One region of the Streptomyces sp. NBC_00322 genome, then DNA from elsewhere that is predicted to be linked to it. Evidence: riboswitches for the same ligand, from Rfam matches in the RefSeq annotation. Region 1 holds a riboswitch; the other holds the start of a gene.
What was found. A riboswitch is a leader RNA that binds a small molecule or an ion and turns the genes downstream of it on or off. The one in region 1 is predicted to bind glycine.
Positions count from the first base shown of each region.

Region 2: linked by a shared signal. The riboswitch ahead of gcvP (aminomethyl-transferring glycine dehydrogenase) and the one ahead of gcvT (glycine cleavage system aminomethyltransferase GcvT) in region 1 are both predicted to bind glycine.

Region 1 covers NZ_CP108019.1:2,904,302-2,919,969, reverse strand. Annotated here, with positions in the region: gene OG905_RS13055 (GNAT family N-acetyltransferase) at 1-578, opposite strand, end outside; gene OG905_RS13050 (EF-hand domain-containing protein) at 704-919, shown strand; gene OG905_RS13045 (STAS domain-containing protein) at 957-1,346, opposite strand; gene OG905_RS13040 (L-serine ammonia-lyase) at 1,522-2,889, opposite strand; gene glyA (serine hydroxymethyltransferase) at 3,016-4,275, opposite strand; gene gcvH (glycine cleavage system protein GcvH) at 4,298-4,672, opposite strand; gene gcvT (glycine cleavage system aminomethyltransferase GcvT) at 4,732-5,868, opposite strand; glycine riboswitch at 6,017-6,114, opposite strand; gene OG905_RS13020 (AAA family ATPase) at 6,260-6,922, shown strand; gene OG905_RS13015 (enhanced serine sensitivity protein SseB) at 7,219-7,989, shown strand; gene OG905_RS13010 (enhanced serine sensitivity protein SseB C-terminal domain-containing protein) at 8,057-8,845, shown strand; gene OG905_RS13005 (ABC transporter permease) at 9,284-10,282, shown strand; gene OG905_RS13000 (ABC transporter substrate-binding protein) at 10,391-12,166, shown strand; gene OG905_RS12995 (ABC transporter permease) at 12,292-13,290, shown strand; gene OG905_RS12990 (ABC transporter ATP-binding protein) at 13,287-14,384, shown strand; gene OG905_RS12985 (ABC transporter ATP-binding protein) at 14,450-15,668, shown strand, end outside.
Region 2 covers NZ_CP108019.1:7,455,394-7,471,061, forward strand. Annotated here, with positions in the region: rRNA gene OG905_RS34055 (23S ribosomal RNA) at 1-1,017, shown strand, start outside; rRNA gene rrf (5S ribosomal RNA) at 1,113-1,229, shown strand; gene OG905_RS34065 (CDP-alcohol phosphatidyltransferase family protein) at 1,381-1,989, shown strand; gene OG905_RS34070 (mannose-1-phosphate guanyltransferase) at 2,102-4,597, shown strand; gene OG905_RS34075 (DUF881 domain-containing protein) at 4,695-5,624, shown strand; gene OG905_RS34080 (small basic family protein) at 5,621-5,953, shown strand; gene OG905_RS34085 (DUF881 domain-containing protein) at 5,959-6,894, shown strand; gene OG905_RS34090 (FHA domain-containing protein) at 7,043-7,924, shown strand; gene ftsR (transcriptional regulator FtsR) at 7,967-8,710, shown strand; gene OG905_RS34100 (bifunctional nuclease family protein) at 8,764-9,237, shown strand; gene OG905_RS34105 (MerR family transcriptional regulator) at 9,396-9,989, shown strand; gene OG905_RS34110 (DNA polymerase IV) at 10,057-11,547, shown strand; gene OG905_RS34115 (PRC-barrel domain-containing protein) at 11,460-11,840, opposite strand; glycine riboswitch at 11,955-12,051, shown strand; gene gcvP (aminomethyl-transferring glycine dehydrogenase) at 12,230-15,115, shown strand; gene OG905_RS34125 (DUF5999 family protein) at 15,238-15,429, opposite strand.

The sequences.
Region 1 (15,668 bases):
CGCACGCTGCGGGCGTTCCCCGGCGACTGCTGGGACCACACCACCGAGTCCGGCACCAGATGGCGGGCCGCGAGCGCCAGAGCGAGTCCCAGGCCCTGCCCGCGCACCGACTCGTCCACCTCGATCGCGGTCTCCCAGCGCCCGGCCACGCCCCGGCCCAGGACGAGAACCCCGCCGTCGGCGGCCCAGACCCGTACGCCGTCGCGGAACTTCAACGCTCGTGCGACACGCGGATGATCGGGGTCCTCGATCTCCCGCAGCTCGAGATCGGGCCTGCCGGGCAGCGCCCCGGCGACCGTGACCAGGTCGATGGTGTTCATCGAACGGCCGGTGCGGGCCAGCATCGCGGCCAGGAACGAGGGGTTCATCGCGGCGGCAAGCCGGTCGGAGTCGGTGGCGGCGAGCTCGGCCCGTATCCACTCCGGATCCTCGTCCGTGAAGATCACCGAGTGCGCGGTGAAGGCCATCACCCCGGCGTCCCGGGCGTTCGGCTGCCCGATCACGGTGGTGGTGCCGTCCGAGGGCGGGAACTCCCCGGCCGCCGCCGCGGCCAGGATCCTCGCCAGTGCCTCGCTCATCGTGTTCCTCTCCTCCTCCTGGACCGTTGACACCCGGTCTCCGTAATACCTGGCCGCTGCCCTGAGGGCGCAACCCGGCCGTTAATCTGACCTCGTCAGTAATGCACCAAGAAGGGGCGGAAGCAGTGGTGGACATCGAAGAGGCGCGCAAGGCGTTCGACCGTTACGACCTGGACGGCGACGGCAAGATCACGGCGGCCGAGTACAAGAGCGTCATGGCGCAGCTGGGCGACTTCCATGTCACCGAGCCGGTCGCCGAGGCCGTCATCAAGTCGAAGGACGCCAACGGCGACGGTCAGCTGACCTTCGACGAGTTCTGGGCCTCGCTGAACAAGGCCTGACCCTCCGCCAGCCGGTCCGGCGGTCCTGGACCCGGGGTCAGGCCTGGGCCGCCAGGGCCGCCTCCAGCGTCGGCGCCGTACGGAACACGTCCAGCACCCCGCCCGCCCGGAACACCCGCAGCACCGGGGGCTGGTCGCACACCACCCACAGCCGCCCGCCGCTCTCGGCGACGCGCCGCCGTGCCCGGCACAGCAGCGCGAGGCCGGAGCAGTCGAAGAACGCGACGTGCGTCAGATCGACCACCACGTCGTGCTCGCGGACGGCTGTGACCACATCCAGATAGGCCCCGACGAGCGTGGCCGCCGCGATGTCGATCTCGCCGTGCAGTTCGACGACCGTACGTTCCTGGCTGCGGTAGACCTGTCCGTACGGACCGGGAAGCGGGGCCCGTAAGTCGGAGGACCTGGATGTCAGCCCCTCGGCCATGGCTGTTTCTCCTTGGTGCGACGAGCCCGTACCGGCCACCGGCGGCCTGGGTGAACAGTCTGTGACGTTAGTGGGGGGCTTTGGGTGGCTGGAGGAGAAAAAACGTTCGGAGCTCGGAAAGCTCCCTCGTGCGGGTGATTTTATGTGAACTTCCTTGACTGGCTGGGGCCTTGGCTCAGCACTCGATGATGTTCACCGCGAGGCCGCCGCGCGCGGTCTCCTTGTACTTCACCGACATGTCCGCGCCGGTCTCCTTCATCGTCTTGATGACCTTGTCGAGCGAGACCTTGTGGCTGCCGTCGCCGCGCATCGCCATCTTCGCCGCCGTCACGGCCTTCACCGCCGCCATGCCGTTGCGCTCGATGCAGGGGATCTGGACCAGACCGCCGACCGGGTCGCAGGTCAGCCCGAGGTTGTGCTCCATCCCGATCTCGGCGGCGTTCTCGACCTGCTCGGGGGTGCCGCCCAGCACCTCGGCGAGCGCGCCCGCGGCCATCGAGCAGGCCGAGCCGACCTCGCCCTGGCAGCCGACCTCGGCGCCCGAGATGGAGGCGTTCTCCTTGAAGAGCATGCCGATCGCACCCGCGGAGAGCAGGAAGCGGACCACGCCCTCCTCGTCGGCGCCGGGCACGAAGTTCATGTAGTAGTGCAGCACGGCCGGGATGATGCCCGCGGCGCCGTTGGTGGGGGCGGTGACGACCCGGCCGCCGGCGGCGTTCTCCTCGTTCACGGCCATGGCGTAGAGCGTGATCCACTCCATGGCGCGGGCCAGCGGGTCGCCCTCGGCGCGCAGCTGGCGGGCGGAGTTGGCCGCGCGGCGGCGGACCTTGAGGCCGCCGGGCAGGATGCCCTCGCGGGACATGCCGCGCGAGACACAGGCCTGCATGACCCGCCAGATCTCCAGCAGGCCCTCGCGGATCTCCTCCTCGGAGCGCCAGGCCTTCTCGTTCTCCAGCATCAGGGCGGATATGGACAGGCCGGTCTCCCCGGCGAGCCGCAGCAGCTCGTCGCCGGTGCGGAAGGGGTACTTCAGCACGGTGTCGTCGAGGACGATCCGGTCCTCGCCCACCGCGTCCTCGTCGACCACGAAGCCGCCGCCGACCGAGTAGTACGTCTTCTCCAGGACGAGCGTGCCCGCGGCGTCGTACGCGAAGATCGTCATGCCGTTGGCGTGGTACGGCAGCGCCTTGCGGCGGTGCAGGATCAGGTCCTTGTCGAAGTCGAAGCCGATCTCGTGCGTGCCGAGCAGACTGATCCGGCCGCTGGTGCGGATGGCCTCGACCTGGGCGTCCGCGGTCTCGACGTCGACGGTGCGCGGGGAGCTGCCCGCCAGGCCGAGCAGGACGGCCTTGGGGGTGCCGTGGCCGTGGCCGGTCGCGCCGAGCGAGCCGAAGAGCTCCGCGCGTATCGCGGTGGTGCGGGCCAGCAGACCCTCGTTCTCGAGCCGCTTCGCGAACATACGGGCGGCGCGCATCGGGCCGACCGTATGGGAGCTGGACGGGCCGATGCCGATCGAGAAGAGGTCGAAGACCGAGATGGCCACGGGGAACTCCTAGCGGGGGTTGGTAGACGCCGTTGTCTGCCGGGGTGGTGCAGAAAGCGGAATGTGGTGCGGGGCACCACGCTCACACCAGTGTGCGTGGTGCCCCATTTGTTTTGCTCCGGGCTGTTACAGACCGGGGTAGAGCGGGTGCTTCGCGGCGAGCGCCGAGACCCGCGCGCTCAGCGCCTCGGTGTCGTACGACGGCTTCAGCGCCTCGGCGATGATGTCCGCGACCTCGTGGAAGTCCTCGTCCGTGAAGCCGCGGGTGGCCAGCGCCGGGGTGCCGATCCGCAGACCCGAGGTGACCATCGGAGGCCGCGGGTCGTTCGGAATGGCGTTGCGGTTGACCGTGATGCCCACCTCGTGGAGGCGGTCCTCGGCCTGCTGGCCGTCCAGCTCGGAGTTGCGCAGGTCGACCAGGACCAGGTGCACGTCCGTGCCGCCCGACAGGACGGAGACGCCGTACTCCTTGACGTCGTCCTGGACCAGACGCTCGGCGAGGATGCGGGCGCCGTCCAGCGTGCGCTGCTGGCGCTCCTTGAAGTCCTCGGAGGCCGCGACCTTGAAGGAGACCGCCTTCGCCGCGATGACGTGCTCCAGCGGGCCGCCCTGCTGACCCGGGAACACCGCGGAGTTGATCTTCTTGGCGAGCTCCTGCGTCGACAGGATCACACCGCCGCGCGGACCGCCGAGGGTCTTGTGCGTGGTGGTGGTGACGACATGCGCGTGCGGCACCGGGTTGGGGTGCAGTCCGGCGGCGACCAGACCCGCGAAGTGGGCCATGTCGACCATCAGATACGCGCCGACCTCGTCCGCGATGCGGCGGAAGGCGGCGAAGTCCAGCTGACGCGGGTACGCGGACCAGCCGGCCACGATCAGCTTCGGCTTGGACTCCTTGGCGAGCCGCTCGACCTCGGCCATGTCGACCTGACCGGTCTGCTCGTCGACGTGGTACGCGACCACGTTGTACAGCTTGCCGGAGAAGTTGATCTTCATGCCGTGGGTCAGGTGACCGCCGTGGGCGAGGTTCAGGCCCATGATCGTGTCGCCCGGCTTGAGCAGCGCGAACATCGCGGCGGCGTTCGCCTGGGCGCCCGAGTGCGGCTGCACGTTGGCGTGCTCGGCGCCGAAGAGGGCCTTGATGCGGTCGATGGCGATCTGCTCGACGACATCGACGTGCTCGCAGCCGCCGTAGTAACGGCGGCCCGGGTAGCCCTCGGCGTACTTGTTGGTGAGGACGGAGCCCTGGGCCTCCATGACCGCGACCGGAGCGAAGTTCTCCGAGGCGATCATCTCGAGGGTGGACTGCTGGCGGTGGAGCTCGGCGTCGACGGCGGCGGCGACGTCCGGGTCCAGCTCGTGGAGAGGGGTGTTGAGAAGCGACATCAGGCGATCCCTACGGTCGTGGTCAGCCGGAGAACTCGGTGTACTCGTCGGCGGAGAGCAGATCCTTCGGCTCGTCCGCGACGCGCACCTTGAACAGCCAGCCCCCCTCGAAGGGGGCGGAGTTCACCAGCGACGGGTCGTCCACGACGTCCTGGTTGGCCGCGACGACCTCACCGGTGACCGGGGAGTACAGGTCGCTGACGGACTTGGTCGACTCCAGCTCGCCGCAGGTCTCGCCCGCGGTCACCGTGTCACCGACCTCCGGGAGCTGTACGAACACCACGTCGCCGAGCGCGTTGGCCGCGTGCTCCGTGATGCCGACCGTCGACACGCCGTCCTCGGCGGCCGACAGCCACTCGTGCTCCTTGCTGTAGCGCAGCTGCTGGGGGTTGCTCATGGCCTGAATTCTCCTGTACGCGGGGGAGTGCTGGTGAACGGGAGGTGTGGTGCTGAAGGTCACTTCTGGCGCTTGTAGAACGGCAGCGCGACAACCTCGTACGGCTCATGCGTACCGCGGATGTCCACGCCGACGCCCTCGGTGCCCGGCGCGGCGTGCGCCGCGTCCACATAGGCGATGGCGATGGGCTTGCCCAGGGTCGGCGACGGTGCGCCCGAGGTGACCTCGCCGATCACCGTGGCGTCCGCTCCGCCCACGGCAATAACAGCCATCCCGGCGCGCGGGACCCGGCGGCCCGTGGCGATCAGACCGACGAGCTTGCGCGGCGGGCTGGTCTCGGCGCGCTCGGCGGCGGCCTGCAGGGCCTCGCGGCCCACGAAGCGGCCGTCATTGGTGGTCTTCTCGAACTTCACGACCCGGCCCAGACCCGCGTCGAAGGGGGTCAGGGCGGTCGTCAGCTCATGCCCGTACAGCGGCATGCCCGCCTCCAGGCGCAGCGTGTCCCGGCAGGAGAGCCCGCAGGGGATCAGACCGACCGGGGCACCGGCCTCGGTCAGCGCCTGCCAGAGCTTCTCGGCGTGCTGCGGCTCGACGAAGAGCTCGAAGCCGTCCTCGCCGGTGTAGCCGGTGCGGGCGATCAGGGCGGGGACGCCCGCGACCGTGCCGGGCAGGCCCGCGTAGTACTTGAGGCCGTCGAGGTCGGCGTCGGTGAGCGACTTCAGGATGCCGGGGGACTCGGGGCCCTGGACGGCGATCAGGGCGTACGCGTCGCGGTCGTCGCGGACCTCGGCGTCGAAGCCCTGGGAGCGCTCGGCCAGCGCGTCGAGGACGATCTGCGCGTTGCCCGCGTTGGCGACGACCATGTACTCGCTCTCGCCGAGGCGGTACACGATCAGGTCGTCGACGATGCCGCCGTCCTCCTGGCAGATCATCGTGTAGCGGGCGCGGCCGACGCCGACGGAGCCGATGTTGCCGACCAGCGCGTAGTCGAGCAGATCGGCGGCCCGGGGACCGGTGACGGTGATCTCGCCCATGTGGGAGAGGTCGAAGAGTCCCGCCTTGGTGCGGACCGCGTTGTGCTCGTCGCGCTCACTGGCGTACCGGAGCGGCATGTCCCAGCCCGCGAAGTCGGTCATGGTCGCGCCGAGCGACCGGTGCAGGGCGTCGAGGGCAGTCAGACGGGGGGCGTTGCTCATAGATGTGGCTCCCAGGGCAGGCCGATGAGGACGATCCTCCCCATCTGTCATCGGAACCTGAGAGGTTCGTCGCAACCGTACGTACAGGTGGTTGCGACTTGCACCTTGGGTGGAGCCGCTCGACAGCGGCTCGCTTTTCAGATCTGCCTCATCACACGCGGTACGGGGCCTGAGAGATTCAAGGGAGGGACTTGCTCCTTCGGCGCCCGGCGCACACAGTGGCCAGGACTCTCCCGCGTGGATTCAAGCGGCCTGTATGCAGTTGGCGCGCACATCATTGCACGCATCGCGGCGGAGTGGGGGCCCGGCCTTGCTGTAAAACGGTTGTACCGCATTACCGTTTCTTTACACTTCATGGGCAAGGGTGGGTGACCCGACATCGGGGAGGGTGATGACGTTGCAGAGGTCCGAGGCCTACGCGACGACCGCGGGGGTGCCGGCCCGGTCGGCCCTGCCCGCCCGGCGACTGCTCGGCGCGCCCGCGCCCGTGCTGCGTGACCTGAGGGACCGCTGCGGGCGCAGCCCGAGAAGCCTGGTCTTCGCCACCGGTGACGTGGTGGTCGTCTCCGGCCTGCCCGGCAGCGGAAAGTCCACGCTCATCCGGCGCGCGGCGACCGGCCGCGGCATCGACTCGCAGGACACCCGCGACCAGTGGGACGCGCGCATGCCGCGCCTGCTGCCGTACGCCGTCTACCGCCCGCTCGTACGTCTTGCCCACTACGCCGGGCTGCGGCGCGCGCTGCGCTCCGGCGAGAGCGTCGTCGTGCACGACTGCGGCACCCAGGCCTGGGTGCGGCGCTGGCTGGCCCGCGAGGCGCGGCGCCGGGGGAGCGAACTGCATCTGCTGCTGCTCGACGTGAGTCCGGCAGCCGCCCGCGCGGGCCAGCGTGAGCGTGGCCGCGGAGTCTCCGGATACGCCTTCGCACGGCACCGGCGGGCGGTGGGCCGCCTGATCGCGGACGCGGAGGCGGGGCGGCTGCCGGTGGGCTGCGCGTCGGCGGTCCTGCTCGACCGCGATGCGGCGGGGGCGCTGGGGCGGGTGGGCTTTCAGTAAGCCGGGGGCGCTGCCCCCGGACCGCCGCGCCTCAAACTCCCCCAGACTTCGTCCGGGGGGACCCCCACGGGGCTGATTGTGCGGCCCTGCCGCACAATCAGCCCGTCCGGCGTTTGAGGACATGCGGCCGAAGTCGCATATGGGGTCTGGGGGCCTGCCCCCCAGTTACGGGATGGGGGGTACCTCCCACGGCCGCCAGGCCGTAGGGGGAGGGCGGAGCCCCCGGGCAAAGGCCCACCGCCCCGCGTTATCGTCGACGCGCAGACCGCACGACGCCCGGGGGAGAAGGACCGCACATGCACACACCCGAGCAGGCTCACCCGCATCCCTACGGCGGCTGGCCGGCCAACGAGCTCGAAGAGGTGCTCGCCGCGTCCCTCGGCAACGCCTCCGCAGGAGGGCGTCTCGTCGAGGTGCTCGGCCGCAGTCAGCTCTGGGTGCCGCTGCCCAACGGCGGCAGCAACGACAGCCCGAATCTCGATCTGCCCACGTTGGAGATCGAGGGCGCCGCATACGTCCCGGTCTTCAGCTCCGAGCAGCAGTTCATGACCTGCGTCGGCAGCCATATGCCCTTCACCGTCGCCCCCGCCCGCGAGTTCGCCCGCGGACTGCCCCCGCAGCTGGGCATCGCCGTCAACCCGGGCGGCACCGTCGGCGCCCCGCTGCCCCCGCCCGCCGTCGCCGAACTGTGCCGGGTCGGCCGCACGCCCCTGGACGGCCCCGCGAGTGGCGGCCGGGTGCGGCTCTTCGAGCCGGACTGGCAGGAGGAGCCGGTGGACTTCCTGGACGCTGCGGCCGGTGAGTTCGAGTCCTCCGGTGTCGTACTGAGCGCCCGGCGTGCGCTCGCCTCCGTAGAGGGCGAGCCGCCGGCCCTTTTCATCGGTGTCCAGGTCTCCTCCTGGGAGGCCGCCGAACGCAATGCCCCGATGGACGCCCTCGGCCGGGCACTGGGCCGGGTACAGGTGCCCTGGCCCGTCAATCTCGTACTTCTGGATGTCGCGCAGGACCCGGTCGGACAGTGGATGCTTGAGCGCGTGCGGCCCTTCTACCAACGACAGCACGCGTAGTCGTCAAGTCGGTGTCAGGACTGCCGTTTAAGCTGGACCGGTCGATCGAAGAGGGGCGGAACCCAGGGTGAGTGCGTCAGGCACCGCGGCGGCGGGGCAGGTCGAGCACATGCTGCGCCAGGTGACACCCGGACGCTATGACGCGTACGAGGCGCTGCTGCAGGCCGTCGCCGACCCGTCGGGCAGCAGGCTCTGGATGCTGCTCTGGCACGGCCAGGCCGGCGCGCCCGACGCCCAGTACGGGAACATGGAGGTCGACGGCGTGGGCTACGCGCCGTGCGTGACCTCTGCCCAGGAGCTCTCCGCCTCGGGCTGGAACCGCGCGCACGAAGTGATCAGCGGCCCGGACATCGCCCGCGCCCTGTATCCCGAGCGCTGGGGTATCTGGCTCAACCCACACGCCCCGGGCGGCGGCGTGGGCATCCCCTGGCTCGATCTCCGCCGGATCGCCACCGGCCTCGACCGGATGCCCGCGGGTCCCCTGCGGCTGTCCGAACCGGCCATCGAGATCCCGCAGTTCTATGCCCTGCTCTCGCAGAACGCCCACCGCACACCCGCGGTCCGCTCCCTGCGCCGCGCCTGGGTGCAGCCCGCGCTCGGTGCTCCGTATCTCGCCATCGGGCTCGATCTGTACGACACGAGCAGGCAGTCCGTGGACACGGTGCGGGCGATGATGCAGCAGTCGATCGCCGCGGTCCCGGACGGGCTGCCCCTCTCCACGGTCGCGATGTCCGACGAGTACGACCCGGTGACGATGTGGCTGCGGGCCAATGCCCGCCCCTTCTACGACCGTGACGCTCACGGTGGTGCACCTGCCGGCGGCGGCTACGGCTACCCTCCGCCCCACGGCCGCTGAGCCGAGGGCGATTTCGCCCCATTTGCGACACGGTCGGTCGTATTTCCATGCTGTGCACCGGTGTTGAGGGCCGGATTGTGTCCGCTTGAGCCTTCGGGTGCCTTGTATTCGAATGAGGCGCCGTTGTCCGCATGGTGGTGCATCAGTCAACTTTCGCCCTATATGCGGTATTTACCGTTCCGCTGAGTCGGCGACTCCGTCCGTATAACGGAAACCCCCTCGCCGCATCACGTTTGAGCAAACATTCCCCGGGGGGGCTGGCGGGTGATCGCAGCAGCGTTGAAGACTCCCGCAACAAGGGCCCTTCGGTCCTGTGTACGACCTGCTTCTTCAAGCGTTCCTCGCACCACGCACACAATTCGCACCGCTGATGTGAACGAAGCCGCTACAGCGGCGGGCATGGGTCGGTCACCACCGGCCGGGAGGGTCCCCACCACGATGACGGCACCACTGCACGACACGAGCGCGGCCGAGACCGCGGCCGTCGATGTCGCCGCCGATGTCCCGCAGAAGGCCATTGAGGGGCGTTCGCCCTGGAAAATCGCCTGGATCCGGTTGAAGCGTGACAAGGTCGCACTTGTCGGCGGCTTCGTGGTGCTTCTCCTGATCGTGGTCGCGATATTCGCTCCACTGATCGTGAGCTGGCTCGGGCACCCGCCCGAGGAACTCCACGAGGACGCGATCGACCCGCTGCTGGGCACCCCGATCGGCGACTGGGGTGGCATCAATTCCGACTTCCTGCTCGGAGTCGAGCCGGTCAACGGCAGGGACGTCTTCAGCCGCATCGTCTACGGCGCGCGGATCTCGCTTCTCGTAGCCTTCCTGTCCGCCTTCGTCGCGGTCACCCTGGGCACGGTCTTCGGTGTCATCGCCGGTTACTTCGGCGGTTGGATCGACGCAGCCATCAGCCGGGTGATGGACCTGCTGCTGGCCTTCCCGCAGCTGCTCTTCATCATCGCCCTGATCTCGGTCGTCCCGAACGAACTCTGGGGCTTCTCCGGTTCGGGTCTGCGGATCGCCGTCCTCGTGCTGGTGATCGGCTTCTTCGGCTGGCCCTACATCGGCCGGATCGTCCGAGGGCAGACGCTGTCGCTGCGTGAGCGGGAGTACGTCGAAGCCGCCCGCAGCCTCGGTGCGGGACGTACGTACATCCTCTTCCGGGAACTGCTGCCGAACCTGGTGGCACCGATCACCGTCTACACGACGCTGATGATCCCCACCAACGTCCTGACGGAAGCCGCGCTGAGCTTCCTCGGCGTTGGCGTCAAGCCGCCCACCCCGTCGTGGGGCGAGATGCTCTCGACGGCCGTGCGCACCTACGAGGACGATCCGCTGTTCATGATCATCCCTGGCCTGGCGATCTTCGTCACCGTGTTGGCCTTCAATCTCTTCGGCGACGGCGTACGAGATGCGCTGGATCCGAAGGGTTCCCGCTGACCCCCACACCGTCCCTGCGGACACACCGCCCCTGCCGAAGTGGTCAGGAGCATTACTCAAGAACCACTGCCCTCTAGGGCCGTGACTACTACGGAGGTTGCGAGCATCGTGACAACCAATCGCACGTCGAAGCGCAGGCTTGCCGCAGGCACGGCTGTCGTGCTCGCGGCCCTGCTGACAGCCACGGCATGTGGTGGCAAGGACGACAGCAAGGACGGCGCCGGCAAGGCGGCCGGCTTCAACGCCGGCATCGGCAAGGTGGCCAACGCGTCCTCGACGAAGGGCGGCACGCTGAAGTTCGTCGGCACGCAGGACGCCGACTCGTGGGACCCGCAGCGCGGTTACTACGGCTTCATGTGGGACTTCGCCCGCTACTACACCCGCCAGCTCGTCAGCTTCAAGCCGGAGGCGGGCCAGGCGAGCACCGAGCTCGTCCCGGACCTCGCGACCGCCAAGGGCGAGGTCTCGGACGGCGGCAAGACCTACAAGTACACCCTCAAGGACGGTGTCACGTGGGAGGACGGCTCGCCCGTCACCTCGCAGGACATCAAGTACGGCATCGAGCGCACCTGGGCCCAGGACGTCATCTCCGGCGGCCCGGTCTACCTGATGCAGGTCCTCGACCCGAAGTCCGAGTACAAGGGTCCCTACAAGGACAAGGCCGCCGACAAGCTCGGCCTGAAGGCCATCGAGACGCCGGACGCGAAGACCATCATCTTCAAGCTGCCGAAGCCGAACGGTGACTTCGAGCAGATGCTGGCCATGCCGGCCGCCACTCCGGTGAAGAAGGAGAAGGACACCGCCGCCAAGTACGGCCTGAAGCCCTTCTCCAACGGCCCGTACAAGATCGACTCGTACGCGCCGAACAAGTCGATGACGCTGTCGCGCAACACCAACTGGAAGCAGTCCACGGACACGATCCGCAAGGCGCTTCCGGACAAGATCACGGTCACCTTCATGACCAACGCGGACGACATGGACAAGCGCCTGCTCAAGGGCGACTTCGACATCGACATCAACGCGACGGGCATTGGCCAGGCCGCTCGTACCACTGCCCTGCGCGAGCACAAGGGCAACCTGGACAACGGCCAGACCGGCTTCATCCGCTACGCGGTCTTCCCGCAGACGGTCAAGCCGTTCGACAACATCGAGTGCCGCAAGGCGGTCATCTACGCCGCCGACCACAAGTCGCTCCAGACGGCGCGTGGTGGCCCGCAGGCCGGTGGCGACATCGCTCCGAACATGCTCCCCGCGGGCATCAAGGGCTCGGACCCCGCGTACGACCCGTACGAGGTTCTGAAGAACGACGGCAAGCCGAACGTCGAGAAGGCCAAGGCCTCGCTGAAGGCCTGTGGCCAGCCGAACGGCTTCAAGACCACCATCGCGGTGCGCAACAACAAGCCGGTCGAGGTCGCCACGGCCGTCTCGCTGCAGAACGCGCTGAAGCAGGTCGGTATCGACGCCCAGGTCGACCAGTTCGACGGCGCCCAGACGTCCGGCATCATCGGTTCGCCGAAGGTCGTCAAGGACAAGGGCTACGGCATCATCATCATGGGCTGGGGCGCGGACTTCCCGACCGGCCAGGGCTTCTCGCAGCCGCTGGTCGACGGCCGGTTCATCCTGCAGAGCGGTAACAACAACTTCTCCGAGCTGAACGACCCCGCGGTCAACAAGCTCTTCGACGACGCCATCGCCGAGACCGACCCGACCAAGGCCGGCGAGATCTACAAGCAGATGAACCAGAAGGTCTCCGAGGCCGCTGTCTACCTGCCCTTCGTCTACGACAAGACGATCACCTGGCGCAGCAGCCGACTGACCAACGCCTACACGGCCGACGCCTACAACGGCCGCTACGACTACGCCTCGCTCGGCGTCGTCAAGTAAAACCCCGTCAGTTCACGTTTCAGTGCCACACCCGCTAGGCACGAAGGGCAGGTGATGGCCGCGAACGGTGGCCCGGAGCCCTCTCCATAAGAGAGGGCTCCCGGGCCACCGTCGGGCCAAGCGCAGTGCTTGCATATCTCATCAGGCGAATCTTCGCCGTCGTCGTCATGCTGATGGTCATCACGCTGGTGACCTTCGGAATCTTCTTCCTCTTCCCCAAGATGATCGGGACGGACCCGGCGCTGTACTTCGTCGGCAAACAGTCCGATCCCGCGTCCATCGAGGGCATCCGGCAGAAGATGGGCCTGGACGACCCGATCCTGGTCCAGTTCGGGAAGTTCGTGATCGGCCTGGTGGCCGGGCGTACCTACGCCAACGGTGCCGACGTCACGCATTGCGCCGCACCTTGCTTCGGGTACTCGTTCAAGACCGAGCAGGAGGTCTGGCCGCTGCTGCTCGAGTGGCTGCCGGTCACCCTCTCGCTCGCCGCGGGCGCCGTCGTGCTCTGGGTGATCGGTGGTGTCTCCACCGGCATCATCTCCGCCCTCAAGCGCGGTACGCCCCTGGACCGTTCGGCGATGGGCATCGCCCTCGGCGGTGTCTCGCTGCCCATCTACTTCACCGGCATGCTCTCCCTGGCGCTCTTCTCCGACCAGCTGGGGTGGTTCGACCGGCCCGACGCGGCGTTCAGCGATGATCCCGCGGGCTGGTTCAACGGCATGGTTCTGCCGTGGGTCACTCTGGCCTTCCTCTACGCCGCGATGTACGCCCGGCTCACCCGGGCCACCATGCTGGAAGTCCTCAACGAGGACTACATCCGTACCGCCCGGGCCAAGGGCCTCACGGAACCCGTGGTGATCGGGAAGCACGCCATGCGCTCGACCATGACCCCGATCCTGACCGTCCTCGGTCTCGACCTCGGAGCCCTGGTCGGCGGCGCGGTCCTGACGGAGAGCACATTCTCCCTGCACGGCCTCGGCTACAACGCGGTGAAGGCAATCAGCGACCACGATCTGCCCGTGATTCTCGGGGTCACGCTCATCGCGGCCTTCTTCGTCGTCCTCGCCAATCTCGTCGTGGACCTCATGTACGCAGTGATCGACCCCCGAGTGAGGCTCTCATGACCGATCTGACGAAGACCGGCGCCGTCGGCGAACCCGTCTCCGCGGGCTCGGCCCCGTCCAACGCCTTCCTCGAAGTACGCGACCTCCAGGTGCACTTCCCGACCGACGACGGTCTGGTGAAGTCGGTCGACGGACTGTCCTTCACGCTGGAGAAGGGCAAGACCCTCGGCATCGTGGGCGAGTCGGGCTCCGGCAAGTCCGTGACCTCGCTCGGCATCATGGGCCTGCACCGCGTCGGTCAGTACGGCCGGCAGAAGGCTCACCTCTCCGGTGAGATCTGGCTGAACGGCAAGGAACTGCTGACCGCCGCCCCGGACGAGGTGCGTGAGCTGCGCGGCCGCGACATGGCGATGATCTTCCAGGATCCGCTGTCCGCGATGCATCCGTACTTCACCATCGGCAAGCAGATCAGCGAGGCGTACCTGGTCCACAACAAGGTGGACAAGAAGACCGCCATGAAGCGGGCCGTCGAACTGCTGGACCGGGTGGGCATCCCGGAGCCCCACAAGCGGGTGGAGAGCTACCCGCACGAGTTCTCCGGCGGTATGCGCCAGCGCGCCATGATCGCGATGGCACTGGTCAACAACCCCGAGCTGCTCATCGCGGACGAGCCGACCACCGCCCTGGACGTCACCGTCCAGGCGCAGATCCTCGACCTGATCCGGGATCTGCAGAAGGAGTTCGGCTCCGCGGTCATCATCATCACCCACGACCTGGGTGTCGTCGCCGAACTGGCCGACGACATCCTGGTGATGTACGGCGGCCGCTGCGTCGAGCGCGGGCCGGCCGAGAAGGTCTTCTACGAGCCGCAGCACCCCTACACCTGGGGCCTGCTGGGCTCGATGCCCCGCATCGACCGTGACCAGACCGAGCGCCTCATCCCGGTCAAGGGCTCCCCGCCCAGCCTGATCAACATCCCCAGTGGCTGTGCCTTCCACCCGCGCTGCCCGTACGCCGATGTGCCCAAGGGCGGGGTCACCCGCACCGAACGGCCCGAGCTGCGGGAGGTCGGCAGCCGGCACCACTCGGCCTGCCACATGTCGCAGGAGGACCGCACGCGGATCTGGACCGAAGAGATTGCGCCGAAGCTGTGAGTACTGCATCTTCCCGGGGGGCAACCCCCGGACCCCCGGCCGGAAAAGATCTTAAGGATTCCGAGATGACCATCCCGGAGCAGGCCACCTCCTCGCCCGAGCCGCTGCTCAAGGTCACCGGACTGGTCAAGCACTTCCCGATCACCAAGGGGCTGCTGCGCCGCCAGGCCGGTGCCGTCCAGGCTGTCGACGGCCTCAGCTTCGACGTACGTCCCGGTGAGACGCTCGGCGTCGTGGGCGAGTCCGGCTGCGGCAAGTCGACGATGGGCCGGCTCATCACCCGGCTGCTCGAACCGACCGGTGGCAAGATCGAGTTCGAGGGCAAGGACATCACGCACCTCGGCGTCGCGGGCATGCGCCCGATGCGCCGGGACGTCCAGATGATCTTCCAGGACCCGTACGGCTCCCTGAACCCGCGGCACACGGTCGGCTCGATCGTCAGCGCGCCGTTCAAGCTGCAGGGCGTGACACCCGAGGGCGGGATCAAGAAGGAGGTCCAGCGGCTGCTGGGCCTGGTCGGTCTCAACCCCGAGCACTACAACCGCTACCCGCACGAGTTCTCCGGCGGCCAGCGCCAGCGCATCGGTATCGCGCGGGCCCTCGCCCTGAAGCCGAAGCTGGTCGTGGCCGACGAGCCCGTCTCGGCGCTGGACGTGTCGATCCAGGCGCAGGTGGTGAACCTGCTGGACGACCTCCAGGACGAGTTGGGCCTCACGTACGTGATCATTGCCCACGACCTGTCGGTCATCCGGCACGTCTCGGACCGTATCGCGGTCATGTACCTCGGCAAGATCGTGGAGATGACGGACCGCAAGTCGCTGTACGAGGCGCCGATGCACCCGTACACGAAGGCCCTGCTCTCCGCGGTGCCGGTGCCGGACCCGAGGCGGCGCGGCACCAAGAGCGACCGCATCCTGCTCAAGGGCGACGTCCCCTCGCCGATCTCCCCGCCGTCGGGCTGCCGCTTCCACACGCGGTGCTGGAAGGCGACGGAGATCTGCAAGACGCAGGAGCCGCCGCTGCTGGCACTGAAGACGGGCCACCAGGTGGCCTGCCACCACCCGGAGAACGCGGAGGACCAGGCGCCGCAGGACGTGGTGCTGCTGTCGGCGGCGCGGGAGGCGATCGAGCTCGTCGAGGCGACGCCGAAGGCCGCGGAGGCGTCGGTGGACGCGGCGGCGGTCGTGGCCATTGCCAAGGTCGACGGTGACGCGGCGGACGCTGCCCACGTCGACGGCGGCGCTGCGGCCGACGAGGCGGAGGCTGTTTCTGCCGCGGACGCCG
Region 2 (15,668 bases), 4.6 Mb from region 1:
AACTTAAGCGCCAGTAAACGGCGGTGGTAACTATAACCATCCTAAGGTAGCGAAATTCCTTGTCGGGTAAGTTCCGACCTGCACGAATGGCGTAACGACTTCTCGACTGTCTCAACCATAGGCCCGGTGAAATTGCACTACGAGTAAAGATGCTCGTTTCGCGCAGCAGGACGGAAAGACCCCGGGACCTTTACTACAGTTTGATATTGGTGTTCGGTTCGGCTTGTGTAGGATAGGTGGGAGACTGTGAAGCTTGGACGCCAGTTCAGGTGGAGTCGTCGTTGAAATACCACTCTGGTCGTGCTGGATGTCTAACCTGGGTCCGTGATCCGGATCAGGGACAGTGTCTGATGGGTAGTTTAACTGGGGCGGTTGCCTCCCAAAGGGTAACGGAGGCGCCCAAAGGTTCCCTCAGCCTGGTTGGCAATCAGGTGTTGAGTGTAAGTGCACAAGGGAGCTTGACTGTGAGACCGACGGGTCGAGCAGGGACGAAAGTCGGGACTAGTGATCCGGCGGTGGCTTGTGGAAGCGCCGTCGCTCAACGGATAAAAGGTACCCCGGGGATAACAGGCTGATCTTCCCCAAGAGTCCATATCGACGGGATGGTTTGGCACCTCGATGTCGGCTCGTCGCATCCTGGGGCTGGAGTCGGTCCCAAGGGTTGGGCTGTTCGCCCATTAAAGCGGTACGCGAGCTGGGTTTAGAACGTCGTGAGACAGTTCGGTCCCTATCCGCTGTGCGCGTAGGAGTCTTGAGAAGGGCTGTCCCTAGTACGAGAGGACCGGGACGGACGAACCTCTGGTGTGCCAGTTGTCCTGCCAAGGGCATGGCTGGTTGGCTACGTTCGGAAAGGATAACCGCTGAAAGCATCTAAGCGGGAAGCCTGCTTCGAGATGAGGACTCCCACCCCCTTTGAGGGGTTAAGGCTCCCAGTAGACGACTGGGTTGATAGGCCAGATGTGGAAGCCCCGCAAGGGGTGGAGCTGACTGGTACTAATAGGCCGAGGGCTTGTCCTCAGTTGCTCGCGTCCACTGTGTCAGTTCTGAAGTAACGAACTGTCGAGTCCCCCCACGGTCACAGGGGGATTCCGGAATCGATATCTTCACAGTGTTTCGGTGGTCATTGCGTTAGGGAAACGCCCGGTTACATTCCGAACCCGGAAGCTAAGCCTTTCAGCGCCGATGGTACTGCAGGGGGGACCCTGTGGGAGAGTAGGACGCCGCCGAACAATTATTGTGGGAGAGCCCCGCACCTTCTGGTGCGGGGCTTTTCTGCGTTCAGGGGGCAATACCGCCGTCCTACCCCTGTGCATCCCGCGGCTGCGGCTGAGGGTAGGGTCAGGGAGCATCATTGGAACGTTCCGCACAGGAGGCCCCCGGGTGGAGGTCCAGGAGACCCGCGTCCAGACGGACCGGGTGCTCACCATCCCCAACATCCTCAGCATGGCGCGTCTCGCCGGTGTGCCGCTCTTCCTGTGGCTGATTCTCCGCCCCGAGTTCGGGGGGCCCAACAGCGATGGCTGGGCTTTGCTCGTACTGATGCTGAGCGGCGTCAGTGACTATCTCGACGGCAAGCTTGCGCGGCGCTGGAACCAGATCAGCAGTCTGGGGCGGCTCCTCGACCCGGCTGCGGACCGGCTGTACATCCTCTCCACTCTCGTCGGGCTGACCTGGCGCGAGATTCTGCCCATCTGGCTCACCGCCGCCCTATTGGCGCGGGAACTGATGCTGCTGGTGATGGTGGGAATCCTCCGCCGGCACGGCTATCCGCCGCCCCAGGTCAACTTCCTGGGGAAGGCAGCCACGTTCAACCTCATGTATGCGTTCCCCCTCCTGCTCCTGAGTGACGGGAGTGGGTGGCTTGCGTCACTCGCTGCTATTTTCGGATGGGCGTTCGCAGGATGGGGTACAACTCTGTATTGGTGGGCAGGGATCCTCTACGTGGTCCAGGTCCGCCGCCTCGTCAAGGCGGATGCAGTGGCCGATTGACCTCGTCGATGCCGTGCCGAGCAGTGTTGCCGGCCGTGCATGACGCCAAAGGGCCTCATTTGACGGGTCCAGTCGGCTAGACCGTCGTCTCTTCAAGGAGGACGCTTCCGACATGAAGGCCGTCGTGATGGCCGGTGGCGAAGGTACCCGACTTCGCCCAATGACCTCGAGCATGCCCAAGCCGCTCCTGCCAGTGGCCAATCGGCCGATCATGGAGCATGTCCTGCGCCTGCTCAAGCGGCATGGGCTCAATGAGACCGTCGTAACCGTGCAGTTTCTCGCCTCACTCGTCAAGAACTACTTCGGTGACGGCGAAGAGCTCGGGATGGAGCTCACCTATGCCAATGAGGAGAAGCCACTCGGCACTGCGGGGAGCGTGAAGAATGCCGAAGAAGCGCTGAAGGACGACGCGTTTCTCGTCATCTCCGGTGACGCGCTCACCGACTTTGACCTGAGCGACCTGATCTCCTTCCACAAGGAGAAGGGTGCACTGGTCACTGTGTGTCTGACGCGAGTGCCGAACCCTCTCGAATTCGGTATCACCATCGTGGACGAAGAAGGAAAGGTCGAGCGCTTCCTCGAGAAGCCGACCTGGGGACAGGTTTTCTCGGACACGGTGAATACGGGCATCTATGTGATGGAGCCAGAGGTCTTCGACTATGTCGAGGCCGATGTTCCCGTGGACTGGTCCGGAGATGTGTTCCCGCAGCTCATGAAGGAAGGCAAGCCGATCTACGGCTATATCGCCGAGGGCTACTGGGAGGACGTGGGCACCCACGAGAGCTATGTGAAGGCCCAGGCCGATGTCCTCGAGGGGAAGGTCGATGTCGAACTCGACGGATTCGAGATCTCTCCCGGTGTGTGGGTGGCCGAAGGCGCGGAGGTCCATCCGGACGCCGTGCTGCGCGGTCCGCTGTATATCGGCGACTACGCCAAGGTCGAGGCCGATGTGGAGATCCGCGAGCACACCGTCGTCGGGTCCAACGTCGTCGTCAAGAGCGGCGCCTTTCTCCATAAGGCCGTGATCCACGACAACGTGTACATCGGTGAGCACTGCAACCTCCGAGGCTGCGTGATCGGTAAGAACACCGACATCATGCGTGCCGCACGTATCGAGGACGGCGCGGTCATCGGCGACGAGTGCCTTGTCGGCGAAGAATCGATTATCCAGGGCAATGTCCGGGTCTACCCGTTCAAAACCATCGAGGCCGGCGCCTTCGTCAACACCTCGGTCATCTGGGAGTCTCGTGGCCAAGCGCATCTCTTCGGGGCCCGCGGAGTGTCCGGAATCCTCAATGTCGAGATCACGCCCGAACTGGCCGTGCGGCTGGCCGGTGCGTATGCCACCACCCTCAAGAAGGGGGCGACGGTCACCACGGCGCGTGACCACTCCAGGGGTGCCCGTGCGCTCAAGCGTGCCGTCATTTCCGCGCTGCAGGCCAGCGCCATCGACGTACGCGACCTGGAGAACGTGCCGCTGCCCGTGGCGCGGCAGCAGACCGCCCGCGGCAGTGCCGGCGGCATCATGATCCGCACGTCTCCCGGTGTGCCGGACTCCGTCGACATCATGTTCTTCGACGAGCGCGGCGCGGACCTCTCGCAGGCCGGTCAGCGGAAGCTGGACCGGGTGTACGCGCGCCAGGAGTACCGGCGGGCCTTCCCCGGCGAGATCGGGGATCTGCACTTCCCGTCCAGCGTCTTCGACTCGTACACCGGATCCCTGCTGCGCAATGTCGACACCTCCGGCATCGCCGAGTCGGGTCTCAAGGTCGTCATCGATGCGTCCAACGGCAGCGCCGGACTGGTTCTGCCGAGCCTCCTCGGACGGCTCGGCGTGGACGCCCTGGTCATCAACCCCGGGCTCGACGAATCGAGGCCGACGGAGTCGGCCGACACCCGGCGGTCCGGACTGGTGCGGCTGGGCGAGATCGTGGCCTCCGCCCGGGCGGCCTTCGGGGTGCGTTTCGACCCCGTCGGTGAGCGGCTGTCGCTGGTCGACGAACGAGGACGCATCATCGAGGACGACCGCGCGCTGCTTGTGCTGCTCGACCTGGTGGCGGCGGAGCGGCGCAGTGGGCGGGTGGCGCTTCCGGTGACCACGACGCGGATCGCCGAGCAGGTCGCCGCGTACCACGGCACACAGGTGGAGTGGACGACCACCTCGCCCGACGATCTGACGCGTGTCGGGCGCGAGGAGACCACGATCTTCGGTGGTGACGGCCGAGGTGCCTTCATCATTCCGGAGTTCAGCAGCGTCTTCGACGGCTCGGCGGCCCTTGTACGGCTGGTCGGGCTCGTGGCCCGTACGCAGCTCACGCTGAGCCAGATCGATGCCCGCATTCCGCGGGCGCATGTGCTGCGGCGCGATCTGGCCACTCCTTGGGCGGTCAAGGGGCTGGTGATGCGGCGCGTCGTGGAGGCGGCCGGTGACCGGCATGTCGACACGACCGACGGTGTACGTGTGGTCGAGGCCGACGGTCGCTGGGTGATGGTCCTTCCCGACCCCGCGGAGGCCGTCACTCATTTGTGGGCAGAGGGGCCGGATGACGCTTCGGCGCAGGCGCTCCTCGACGAATGGTCCGCCGTTGTGGACAGCGCAGGTCACTGACGTGTGACGGGTGTGCCGGGAGTTGTCCGCAGACGGCTTCCGGCACACCGGTGGGGCCATTCGGCGGTAACACCTGCGACGTGCGACGATGTGCGGCATGTCGCAGCAGCCCCCCGTTCGGAGCACCGGCTCTCCACCCGCACGTCCCGATGCGTCCATGTCGCTGCTGACGAACGTCATGGAGCACAGCCTCGACGACGGATACGCGGAGGCGTCGGCCCGCAAGGAGGCCGAGGGCGGAGGTCTTCCCCGTACGCTGCGTGCCAAGCTCGGACTCGCGGCCGGCCTCGTGCTGGCCGCGCTCGTCGTGACCGTCGGAGCGGCCGAGGCGCGGATATCTGCACCGGTGGTGGCAAAAGAGCGCGAGGAGCTCATCGACCGGATCGACGCGGAGACCGCGGACGCCGACGCGCTGGAGCGGAGTGTCGACACGCTCCGCGACGAGGTGGGGAACCGGCAGCGCAAGGCCCTCAAGACGCAGGGCGGGGAACAGGCAGAACTTGTCGCACTGCTCTCCGGCGCCACAGAGGTGGAGGGGCCGGGGGTGAAGCTCGTCGTCGACGACGCGAAGGACACCGATCAGGGTGGCGGCGGGCCGCGGGAGAGCAGCGGCTTCAACGACACGGGCCGGGTGCGCGACCGCGACATGCAGCGGATCGTGAACGGGCTCTGGGAGTCGGGCGCTGAGGCCGTCGCGATCAACGGGCAGCGGCTGACCGCCCTGTCGGCGATCCGCGCGGCGGGCGACGCCATACTGGTCGACAACAAGCCGCTGGTGCCGCCGTACACGGTGCTCGCGGTCGGGGACGGGAAGAAGTTGAGCACCGCGTTCCAGGACAGTGCCGACGGGCAGTATCTGCACGCGTTGCAGGAGAACTTCGGTATCCGCACCAGCATCTCCACCGAGGAGAAGCTGCGCCTGCCGGCGGCGCCGAGCTTGATCGTACGTACAGCAGAGCCGAAGACCCCCGACGCCGGGAAGGGCAACGGGCAGGGCACGGCTGACACAGGGAAGGGCACATCGTGATCGCCGTACTGGGCCTCGTCGTCGGAGTCGTGGTCGGACTGTTGGTCCGGCCCGAAGTGCCGGCGGTGGTCGAGCCCTATCTGCCGATCGCCGTCGTCGCGGCTCTCGACGCGGTCTTCGGTGGCCTGCGGGCCATGCTCGACGGAATCTTCGTCGACAAGGTCTTCGTCGTCTCCTTCCTGTCGAACGTGGTGGTGGCAGCGCTGATCGTGTTCCTGGGCGACAAGTTGGGCGTGGGCGCCCAGCTGTCGACGGGTGTGGTCGTCGTGCTCGGTATCCGGATCTTCTCCAACGCTGCCGCGATCCGCCGGCACGTGTTCCGGGCGTGAGGCCGATGAACAGCGAAGAGAATCCGCAGGGCGAAGAGCACCCCAAGGGCGATGAGCCGGAGTCGGTGACGCCGTCGGCCGCCAACACCGGTTCCGGGAACGCTGAGCCGGAGCAGACCCAGCCGGAACAGCCCGAGCCGGAACAGCCCCGCCCGGAGCAGCCTGAGGCTCAGAAGCCTGAGGCTCAGAAGTCCGAGGCCGAGAAGCCCGAGCCCGCGCAACAGACCGGTCGGCAGCGGCTCGTCGCGGTGCTGTGGCCCCCGCGGGTCAGCCGCGCTCAACTCATCGTCGCCCTCCTGCTGTTCGTCCTCGGTCTGGGCCTCGCCATCCAGGTCCGCTCCAACAGCGACAACAGCGCGCTGCGCGGCGCCCGCCAGGAGGACCTGGTGCGCATCCTCGACGAGCTCGACAACCGCACGCAGCGGCTCGAGGACGAGAAGCAGCGTCTGGAGGACCAGCGCACCGAGCTGGAGAACAGCTCGGACCAGGCCGAAGAGGCTCGAAAGCAGACCCTGCAGAAGGAGCAGCAGCTCGGCATCCTGGCCGGTACGGTCGCCGCGCAGGGCCCCGGCATCACGCTCACCGTCGAGGACCCGTCCGGCACGGTGGAGTCGGACATGCTGCTCGACGCGATCCAGGAACTGCGCGCGGCGGGCGCCGAAGCGATCCAGGTCAACGGCGTCCGGGTCGTCGCGGACACCTACTTCACGGGAACCGGTGCCGACATCGAGGTGGACGGCAAACCGGTCAAGGCCCCGTACCGATTCAAGGTCATCGGCAAGCCGCAGGATCTGGAGCCCGCCCTGAACATCCCGGGCGGCGTGGTCCAGACACTGGAGAAGGAGCAGGCCACCGCCACGGTGGCGCGCTCGCAGAAGATCGTCGTGGACGCCTTGCGACCCGCGAAGCGGCCTGACTACGCTCGGTCGTCGGCGCAGTGAGGCGGGGGTGCATGGGGTCCGGCGGACCAGGGCATGAGCTTGCGGGGGGTCGGCACATCACACGCGTGCCGCGTGGTGGAAACTGTCTGGTGGTCACGGACGTTGTGATGATGTCCGGGTCGGCAGGTCTGATCATTGAGGGTTCGTCCTGCCCCACGGGCGGGTCTATTTCGGTCAAGGGGAATCGCCCGTGAAGTTGTTTGGGAAGTTGTTCGGCAAGAGCGCACGCGAGGACGGTGGCAACGCCCGGCATCGCGCGCCGCGCCATGGCCAGAGTGAGGAGCAGGGCGCTGAGCGGCCGCTCTTCCGGGATGAGGTCGCTGGTCCGGGCGGTGACATTTCGGGCGGTCAGGGCGCGTCGTCTGTTGACCCTGCCGGTTCCGGCCGCATAGGTTTCGGGGAACCATCAACCTCAAGTACGGGTGGAGGGTTTGCTCCGGACCCGTATTCAACCAATCCCCACGCGGGGCAGCCGCGGCAGGAGGATCCGTCCATGTCGGCCTTGGTTTGTACGAGGTGCGGGCACCGCAATGCCGAGGCCAGCCGGTTTTGCTCCAACTGCGGTGCGCCGCTGCGTGGCGGGGCGCCCGCCGAGCGTGCTTCGGAGACGACCTCGACGATCTCCATCTCCGGCCTTGAGGCGTACGACTCGGAGGTGACGGGGCAGACACAGATTCCGTCTCTGTCTCCCGAGGCCCAGGCCGCCGTCGACGCGCTGCCGCTCGGCTCGGCGCTCCTGGTGGTGCGCCGCGGTCCGAACTCCGGAAGCCGCTTCTTGCTGGACGGCGAGCTGACCACGGCCGGCCGTCACCCGCAGAGCGACATCTTCCTCGACGACGTGACCGTCTCGCGGCGTCACGTGGAGTTCCGCCGGGGACCGGACGGCCGCTTCAGCGTCGCGGACGTCGGCAGCCTCAACGGCACGTACGTCAACCGCGAGCGGATCGACTCCGCCGTCCTGTCGAACGGTGACGAGGTCCAGATCGGCAAGTACCGGCTGGTCTTCTACGCGAGCCAGCGGGGCGTGTAACCCTCCCCCAGACTCCGTCCGGGGGGACCCCCAGGAAGGTACATGCTGCGAACACCGACGGGCGGTGCCGGGCACGGCACCGCCACCGCGGGCGAGAGGCTGATGAGCATCGGTACGGTGCTCAGTCGGCTGCGCGACGAGTTTCCCGAAGTGACCATCTCCAAGATCCGTTTTTTGGAGTCCGAAGGGCTGGTCGAGCCGCGGCGGACACCGTCCGGGTACCGCAAGTTCACTTCCGAGGACGTGGAGCGGCTGGCGCAGGTGCTGCGGATGCAGCGGGATCACTATCTTCCGCTGAAGGTCATCCGTGAGCATCTCGACGCCCTGGGCCGCGGTGAGCAGCTTCAGCTGCCCTCGCAGGGCCCGCAGCGGGAGCTGCTCGACGGCCCGTGGGAAGCCGGCGCCGACCGGCCGACTGCCGCACGGGTGGGCCGTTCCGAGCTCCTCGCGGCCGCTGATGTGAGCGAGGCGGACCTGGCCGAGTGGGAGTCGTACGGCCTGCTGGCGCAGGACGAGGACGGCGCTTACGACGCCGAGTCGGTGACAGTGGCCAAGCTGGTCGCGGACCTGGGGAGATTCGGGCTGGAGCCGCGGCATCTGCGGGCGATGAAAGCCGCCGCGGACCGTGAGGCGAGCCTGGTCGAGCAGGTCGTTGCACCCTTGCGGCGGCACCGTAATCCGCAGACCAGGGCGCACGCCGAGGCGACCACGAAAGAGCTCGCTGCCCTGTCCGTGCGGCTGCATGCGGCCCTGGTACAGACGGCTCTCGGGGTCCGGCTGCACTGATCATGGGAGAGCCCGACTACCCAAACCGGTCGGGCACGTCCTAGGGTTGCTGTGTGAACGAGCTCGACGTTGTGGGTGTCCGGGTCGAAATGCCCTCGAACCAACCGATCGTGCTCCTGCGTGAAGTGGGAGGCGACCGGTACCTCCCCATCTGGATCGGTCCCGGGGAGGCCACCGCCATTGCCTTTGCCCAGCAGGGCATGGCTCCGGCGAGGCCGCTGACGCATGACCTCTTCAAGGATGTGCTGGAGGCGGTGGGCCAGGAGCTCACCGAGGTGCGCATCACTGACCTGCGCGAAGGGGTCTTCTACGCGGAGCTGGTCTTCGCCAGTGGCGTCGAGGTGAGCGCCAGGCCGTCCGACGCCATAGCGCTGGCCCTGCGTACGGGTACGCCGATCTACGGCAGCGACGGGGTCCTCGACGACGCGGGAATTGCCATCCCGGACGAGCAGGAGGACGAGGTGGAGAAGTTCCGCGAGTTCCTCGATCAGATCTCGCCCGAGGACTTCGGCACCAACAGCCAGTGACCGTCCGAACGGTCGGCGTCAGCGCATTCGAGTAGCCTTTCCCCGAATACGGGCACGAGAAACCACTCTCAGGGTGATTATCACTCGGCGTGGCGATCGTTGACGCACCCCTGGTGACTGCCTACCGTCGAGTCGGCAGGTCAAGGACGGAGGTCGGCGTGAGAAGCAGCGGCGACGGTACGGCTGGGGGCGTCCCCGGACGGAGTCTGGGGGAGGGCGGGCTGCATCCGCTTCACGAAAGTGCGGCCGAGGCCAGGGAGACGATCGGTTACCGCGGTCCGACCGCGTGTGCGGCGGCGGGTATCACCTACCGCCAGCTCGACTACTGGGCGCGCACGGGGCTGGTCGAGCCCAGCGTGCGGTCGGCGTACGGATCGGGCACGCAGCGGCTCTACAGCTTCCGCGATGTGGTTGTACTCAAGATCGTCAAGCGTTTCCTGGACACCGGCGTAGCGCTGCAGAACATCCGCACCGCGGTACAGCATCTGCGGGCGCGCGGCGTCTCGGACCTGGAGCGCATGACGCTGATGAGCGACGGTGCCACCGTCTACGAATGCTCGTCGCCGGACGAGGTCGTGGATCTGCTCCAGGGCGGCCAGGGGATCTTCGGGATCGCCGTCGGCGTGGTCTGGCGTGATGTCGAGGCGGCGCTGTCGCAGCTCCACGGCGAGCGGATCGACACGGGCGAGACGCTGGTCGGCAACAACCCCGCGGACGAGCTGGCCAGACGCAGACGCGACCGGGCCGTCTGAGCCGGCGCGGCGTACGGACCACGCTCTGCCGGGGCCATTGTCAGTGGCGTAGGGCAGCATCGGAGTTGTGAGATCCGCGCCGACGATTCTGCATCTGGATATGGATGCCTTCTTCGCCGCCGCCGAGCAGGCGGCGAAGCCGAGTCTGCGCGGAAAGCCCGTCGTGGTCGGCGGGCTCGGGCCGCGCGGGGTCGTCGCCACCGCCTCGTACGAGGCACGGCGCTTCGGGGTCCACTCCGCGATGCCGATGGCGCAGGCGAGACGGCTGGCGCCCAACGCCGCGTATCTCGTGCCGCGCTTCTCGCTCTACCGCACGGTCAGCGAGCAGGTGATGGAGCTGCTGGGCAGGCTCTCGCCGCTGGTGGAGCCGCTGAGCCTGGACGAGGCGTTCGTGGACCTGGAGGCGGGCGGGGTCGCTGACGACTCCACGTCCGCCAGGGAGAGGGGGGAGCGGCTGCGTGGGGAGATCCGCGCGGTCACGGGTCTCACCGGGTCCGTCGGGCTCGCCGGATCCAAGATGCTGGCCAAAATCGCCTCCGAGCAGGCGAAACCCGACGGTCTGTTGCTCATAGAGCCGGGTACGGAACGTGAGCTGCTGGGACCGATGTCCGTGCGGACGCTGCCCGGGGTTGGACCTGCGACGGGGGAGCATCTGCGCCGGGCTGGTATGACGACCGTCGCCGAGCTCGCTGAGGCGGGCGAGGACGAGCTCGTACGGCTCCTGGGCAGGGCGCACGGCACCTCGCTGTTCCGGATGGCCATGGGGTACGACGACCGGCCTGTGGTGGCCGAGCGGGACACGAAGTCGGTATCGGTCGAGGACACCTTCGATGTGGATCTGCACGACCGGGTGCGGGTTCGGATCGAGGTGGAGCGGCTCGCCGACCGGTGTGTGCAGAGGCTGCGGGCCTCAGGGCACTCCGGGCGGACCATCGTGCTGAAGGTGCGGCGATACGACTTCTCGACGCTCACGCGCTCCGAGACGCTGCGCGGGCCGACCGACGATCCCTCGGTGGTGCGGGAGGCCGCCGGGCGGCTCCTGGAGGCCGTGGACACCACGGGCGGGGTACGGCTGCTCGGCGTGGGCGTCACCGGGCTCACCGACTACACCCAGGAAGACCTCTTCGCCCAGGCTGCTGCCGAGGAACAGGCTGCCGCGGACGATCATGCCGGATCGGCGCACGAGGGGTCAGCGGAGGCGGAGGGCGACGGCGACGAGTCGGATGGGGCGGGCGTCGCGGAGCCCGTGGCGCATGCGGAGCGGCGCTGGGCGGCCGGGCACGACGTACGGCATGCCCAGTACGGGGCGGGCTGGGTGCAGGGCAGCGGCGTCGGACGGGTCACCGTGCGGTTCGAGGAGCCGGGGTCGCCGCCGGGACGCGTCCGTACCTTCCGTGTCGACGACCCCGATCTCGAGCCCTCCGACCCCCTGCCGCTGGTGCCGCTGCCCGAGAAGGAGCAGGGCGCGGGTCAGTCCTCCTGGCCCGCGACGCGGCCGAAGGAGGTGTCCGCCGACGGCGTGGGCGTCTCAGGGGCCTCGGACAGATCGAGGCCGTAGTGGTGGTAGAGCTGCAGTTCCTGCTCCGGGGAGAGATGACGGCCGACACCGAAGTCCGGCGCGTCCTTGATCAGCGAGCGTTCGTACGGGACGTGCAGGGTGTCGTCGACCACCTTGCTGGGCTCCAGCGGGACGAAAGCGTCCCTGCCGAAGAGGCCGGTGCGCACAGCAGCCCACTCGGGCACGCCGGTCGCATCGTCGAGATATACCTCGTCCACAGTCCCGATCTTGGTGCCGTTGCGGTCGAACGCCTTGCGGCCGATCAGGCTGCGCGGATCGATGTCGGTCTGCACGGTCCCTCCAATAGGTCGCAACTGCTGTTTAAATACTACAAAAGTGCACATCGTGACTGTCGGCCACTTGAGCGATCGGAGCGAGACCGCGCTGGTACGCTGGCAGACGGCTGCTGACCCCGTGCGGGAGAGTCCACCGGTGACACACCGGCGGCGCCGAAGGAGCAAATCCTCCCCGGAATCTCTCAGGCCCCTGTACCGCACGGACGAGGTCACTCTGGAAAGCAGGGCGGGCGTCGGACGGCGTCCGCTCTCACCGACGGTGAAAGCCGGCGCGCCTGCGTGCGCGCCGGTGAAGCTCTCAGGTTGAGATGACAGAGGGGGAGGCCGTCCGGGCATCCGCGCCGCGATGCCCCTCGCCGGTCGTGTCAGACCAGGAGGCCTCCTAAATGACCGCCAACCGCATTCCGCTCTCCCAGCTGGAGCAGGGCATCCCCTTCGAACAGCGCCACATCGGGCCCGACGCCGAGGCCCAGGCCAAGATGCTGGCGCAGGTGGGGTACGGCTCGCTGGACGAGCTGACCGCCGCCGCGGTGCCCGATGTGATCAAGAGCGCGGAGGCGCTGAATCTCCCGGGCGCGCGCACCGAGGCCGATGTCCTCGCCGAGCTGCGCACGCTGGCCGACCGCAATCAGGTGCTGGCGCCGATGATCGGCCTCGGCTACTACGGCACCTTCACGCCGCCGGTCATCCTGCGCAATGTCATGGAGAACCCTGCCTGGTACACGGCGTACACGCCCTACCAGCCGGAGATCTCCCAGGGCCGCCTCGAGGCGCTGCTCAACTTCCAGACGATGGTCGCCGATCTGACCGGCCTGCCCACGTCGGGCGCGTCGCTGCTCGACGAGGCCACCGCCGCGGCCGAGGCCATGTCGCTCGCCCGCCGCGTGGGCAAGGTCAAGAACGGCGTCTTCCTGGTCGACGCCGACGCCCTGCCGCAGACCCTCGCGGTGATCGAGACCCGCGCAGAGCCGACCGGTGTCGAGGTCGTCACCGCCGACCTGAGCGAGGGCATCCCTGCCGAGATCGCCGAGCGCGGCGTCTTCGGCGTACTGCTCCAGTACCCGGGCGCCTCCGGTGCCGTCCGTGACCTCAAGCCCGTCATCGAGCAGGCGCACGAGCTCGGCGCGATCGTCACCGTCGCCGCCGATCTGCTGGCGCTGACCGTGCTCACCTCGCCCGGCGAGCTTGGCGCCGACATCGCGGTCGGCACGACGCAGCGGTTCGGCGTGCCGATGGGCTTCGGCGGACCGCACGCCGGCTACATGGCCGTCCGCGAGAAGTTCGCGCGCAGCCTGCCCGGCCGGCTCGTCGGCGTCTCCGTCGACGCGGACGGGAACAAGGCCTATCGCCTCGCGCTGCAGACCCGTGAGCAGCACATCCGCCGCGAGAAGGCCACCAGCAACATCTGCACCGCCCAGGTGCTGCTCGCCGTCATGGCCGGGATGTACGCGGTCTACCACGGCCCCCAGGGACTGCGGTCGATCGCGCAGCGCACCCACCGCTTCGCGACGCTGCTCGCCGAGGGCCTGCGGGCCGGTGGCGTCGAGGTCGTGCACGGCTCGTACTTCGACACGCTCACCGCGCGGGTGCCCGGCAAGGCCGCCGACGTGCTCGCCGCCGCACGCGAGGGCGGTGTCAACCTCCACCTCGTCGACGCCGACACCGTCTCCATCTCCTGCGACGAGACCACGGGACGCACGGAGCTGAACGTGGTCTGGGCCGCCTTCGGCATCGAGGGCGACATCGAGGCGCTGGACGCGGCGACCGAGGACGCTCTGCCGCAGTCGCTGCTGCGGACGGACGACTACCTCACGCACCCGGTCTTCCACCAGCACCGTTCCGAGACGGCGATGCTGCGCTACCTGCGCAAGCTCGCGGACCGGGACTACGCGCTGGACCGCGGCATGATCCCGCTCGGCTCCTGCACCATGAAGCTGAACGCGACCACGGAGATGGAGCCGGTCACCTGGCCGGAGTTCGGGCAGATCCACCCCTTCGCCCCCGTCGAGCAGGTCGCCGGATACCTCACGCTCATCCATGAGCTGGAGGAGCGCCTCGCCGAGGTCACCGGGTACGACGCGGTCTCCATCCAGCCCAACGCCGGTTCGCAGGGCGAGCTCGCGGGCCTGCTGGCCGTGCGCGCGTACCACCGCGCCAACGGCGACGAGCAGCGCACCATCTGCCTGATCCCCTCCTCCGCGCACGGCACCAACGCCGCCAGCGCGGTGATGGCGGGCATGAAGGTCGTCGTGGTGAAGACCGCCGACGACGGCGAGGTGCACATCGAGGACCTGCGCGCCAAGATCGAGCAGTACCGCGACGAGCTCTCGGTCCTGATGATCACCTACCCGTCCACGCACGGCGTGTTCGAGGAGCACGTGGCCGACATCTGCGCCCAGGTCCACGAGGCCGGCGGCCAGGTGTACGTCGACGGCGCGAACCTCAACGCGCTGGTGGGTCTCGCCAAGCCGGGCAAGTTCGGCGGCGACGTCTCGCACCTCAACCTGCACAAGACCTTCTGCATCCCGCACGGCGGCGGCGGTCCGGGCGTGGGTCCGGTGGGTGTGCGCGCGCACCTCGCACCGTACCTCCCCAACCATCCGCTCCAGCCGACCGCGGGACCCGAGACGGGTGTGGGTCCGATCTCGGCCGCTCCCTGGGGCTCGGCGGGCATCCTGCCCATCTCCTGGGCGTACGTACGGCTCATGGGCGGCGAGGGCCTCAAGCGCGCGACGCAGGTCGCCGTGCTCGCGGCCAACTACATCGCCAAGCGCCTGGAGCCGCACTACCCGGTGCTCTACACGGGCCCGGCGGGCCTCGTCGCCCACGAGTGCATCGTGGACCTGCGGCCGCTGTCGAAGTCGACCGGTGTCAGTGTCGACGACATCGCCAAGCGGCTGATCGACTACGGCTTCCACGCGCCGACGATGTCCTTCCCGGTGGCCGGCACGCTGATGATCGAGCCCACCGAGAGTGAGGACCTGACCGAGATCGACCGCTTCTGCGACACCATGATCGCGATCCGGGGCGAGATCGAGAAGGTCGCCTCGGGCGAGTGGCCCGCGCAGGACAACCCGCTCAGCAACGCCCCGCACACCGCGGCCGCGCTCGGCGGAGAGTGGGAGCACGCCTACAGCCGTGAGGAGGCGGTCTTCCCGGCCGGGGTGAGCGCCGCGGACAAGTACTGGCCGCCGGTGCGCCGGATCGACGGTGCGTTCGGCGACCGTAACCTCGTCTGCTCCTGCCCGCCGATGGACGAGTACGAGAACTGACGGACGGCGACCGGCAGACGGGGCCAGACAGGCGGCGCGCATGCGTCAGGGCCGGTGCGGAGGTCAGTCTCCGTGCCGGCCCCTCGTCGTAACGGACGACTTTCGTCGCCGTACGGACGGCTCTAGGCGGCCGTCATCACCTGCCGGTGCGGCGCGATGATCTGCCCGTCCGGCAGCAGCTCGCCGGTGTCCTCGAAGAGCAGGATGCCGTTGCACAGCAGGCTCCAGCCCTGCTCCGGGTGGTGCGCCACGAGACGCGCGGCTTCCCGGTCGGCTGAGTCGGATGTCGGGCAGGCTGGCTGGTGCTGGCACATGGCTGGGTTCTTTCGCTGCGTTGTGTCGAATGTGACTGTCCTGCGGCTCGATGAGGAGTTCATGGCCGCCCCCCGTATCTCTCGGTCCGATCCCAGTGTTGCCCCACGGGCGTCAATCCGCAGGGATTTCGCGGCAGCTCTTCTTACTGGTTAATGACGTGTCACCCGGGCGGACGGTTCAGCTCAACTGCATTGTCCTTTCGGGTGGTTCGGGGGGGCCGGTATGGGCTAGTCCACCC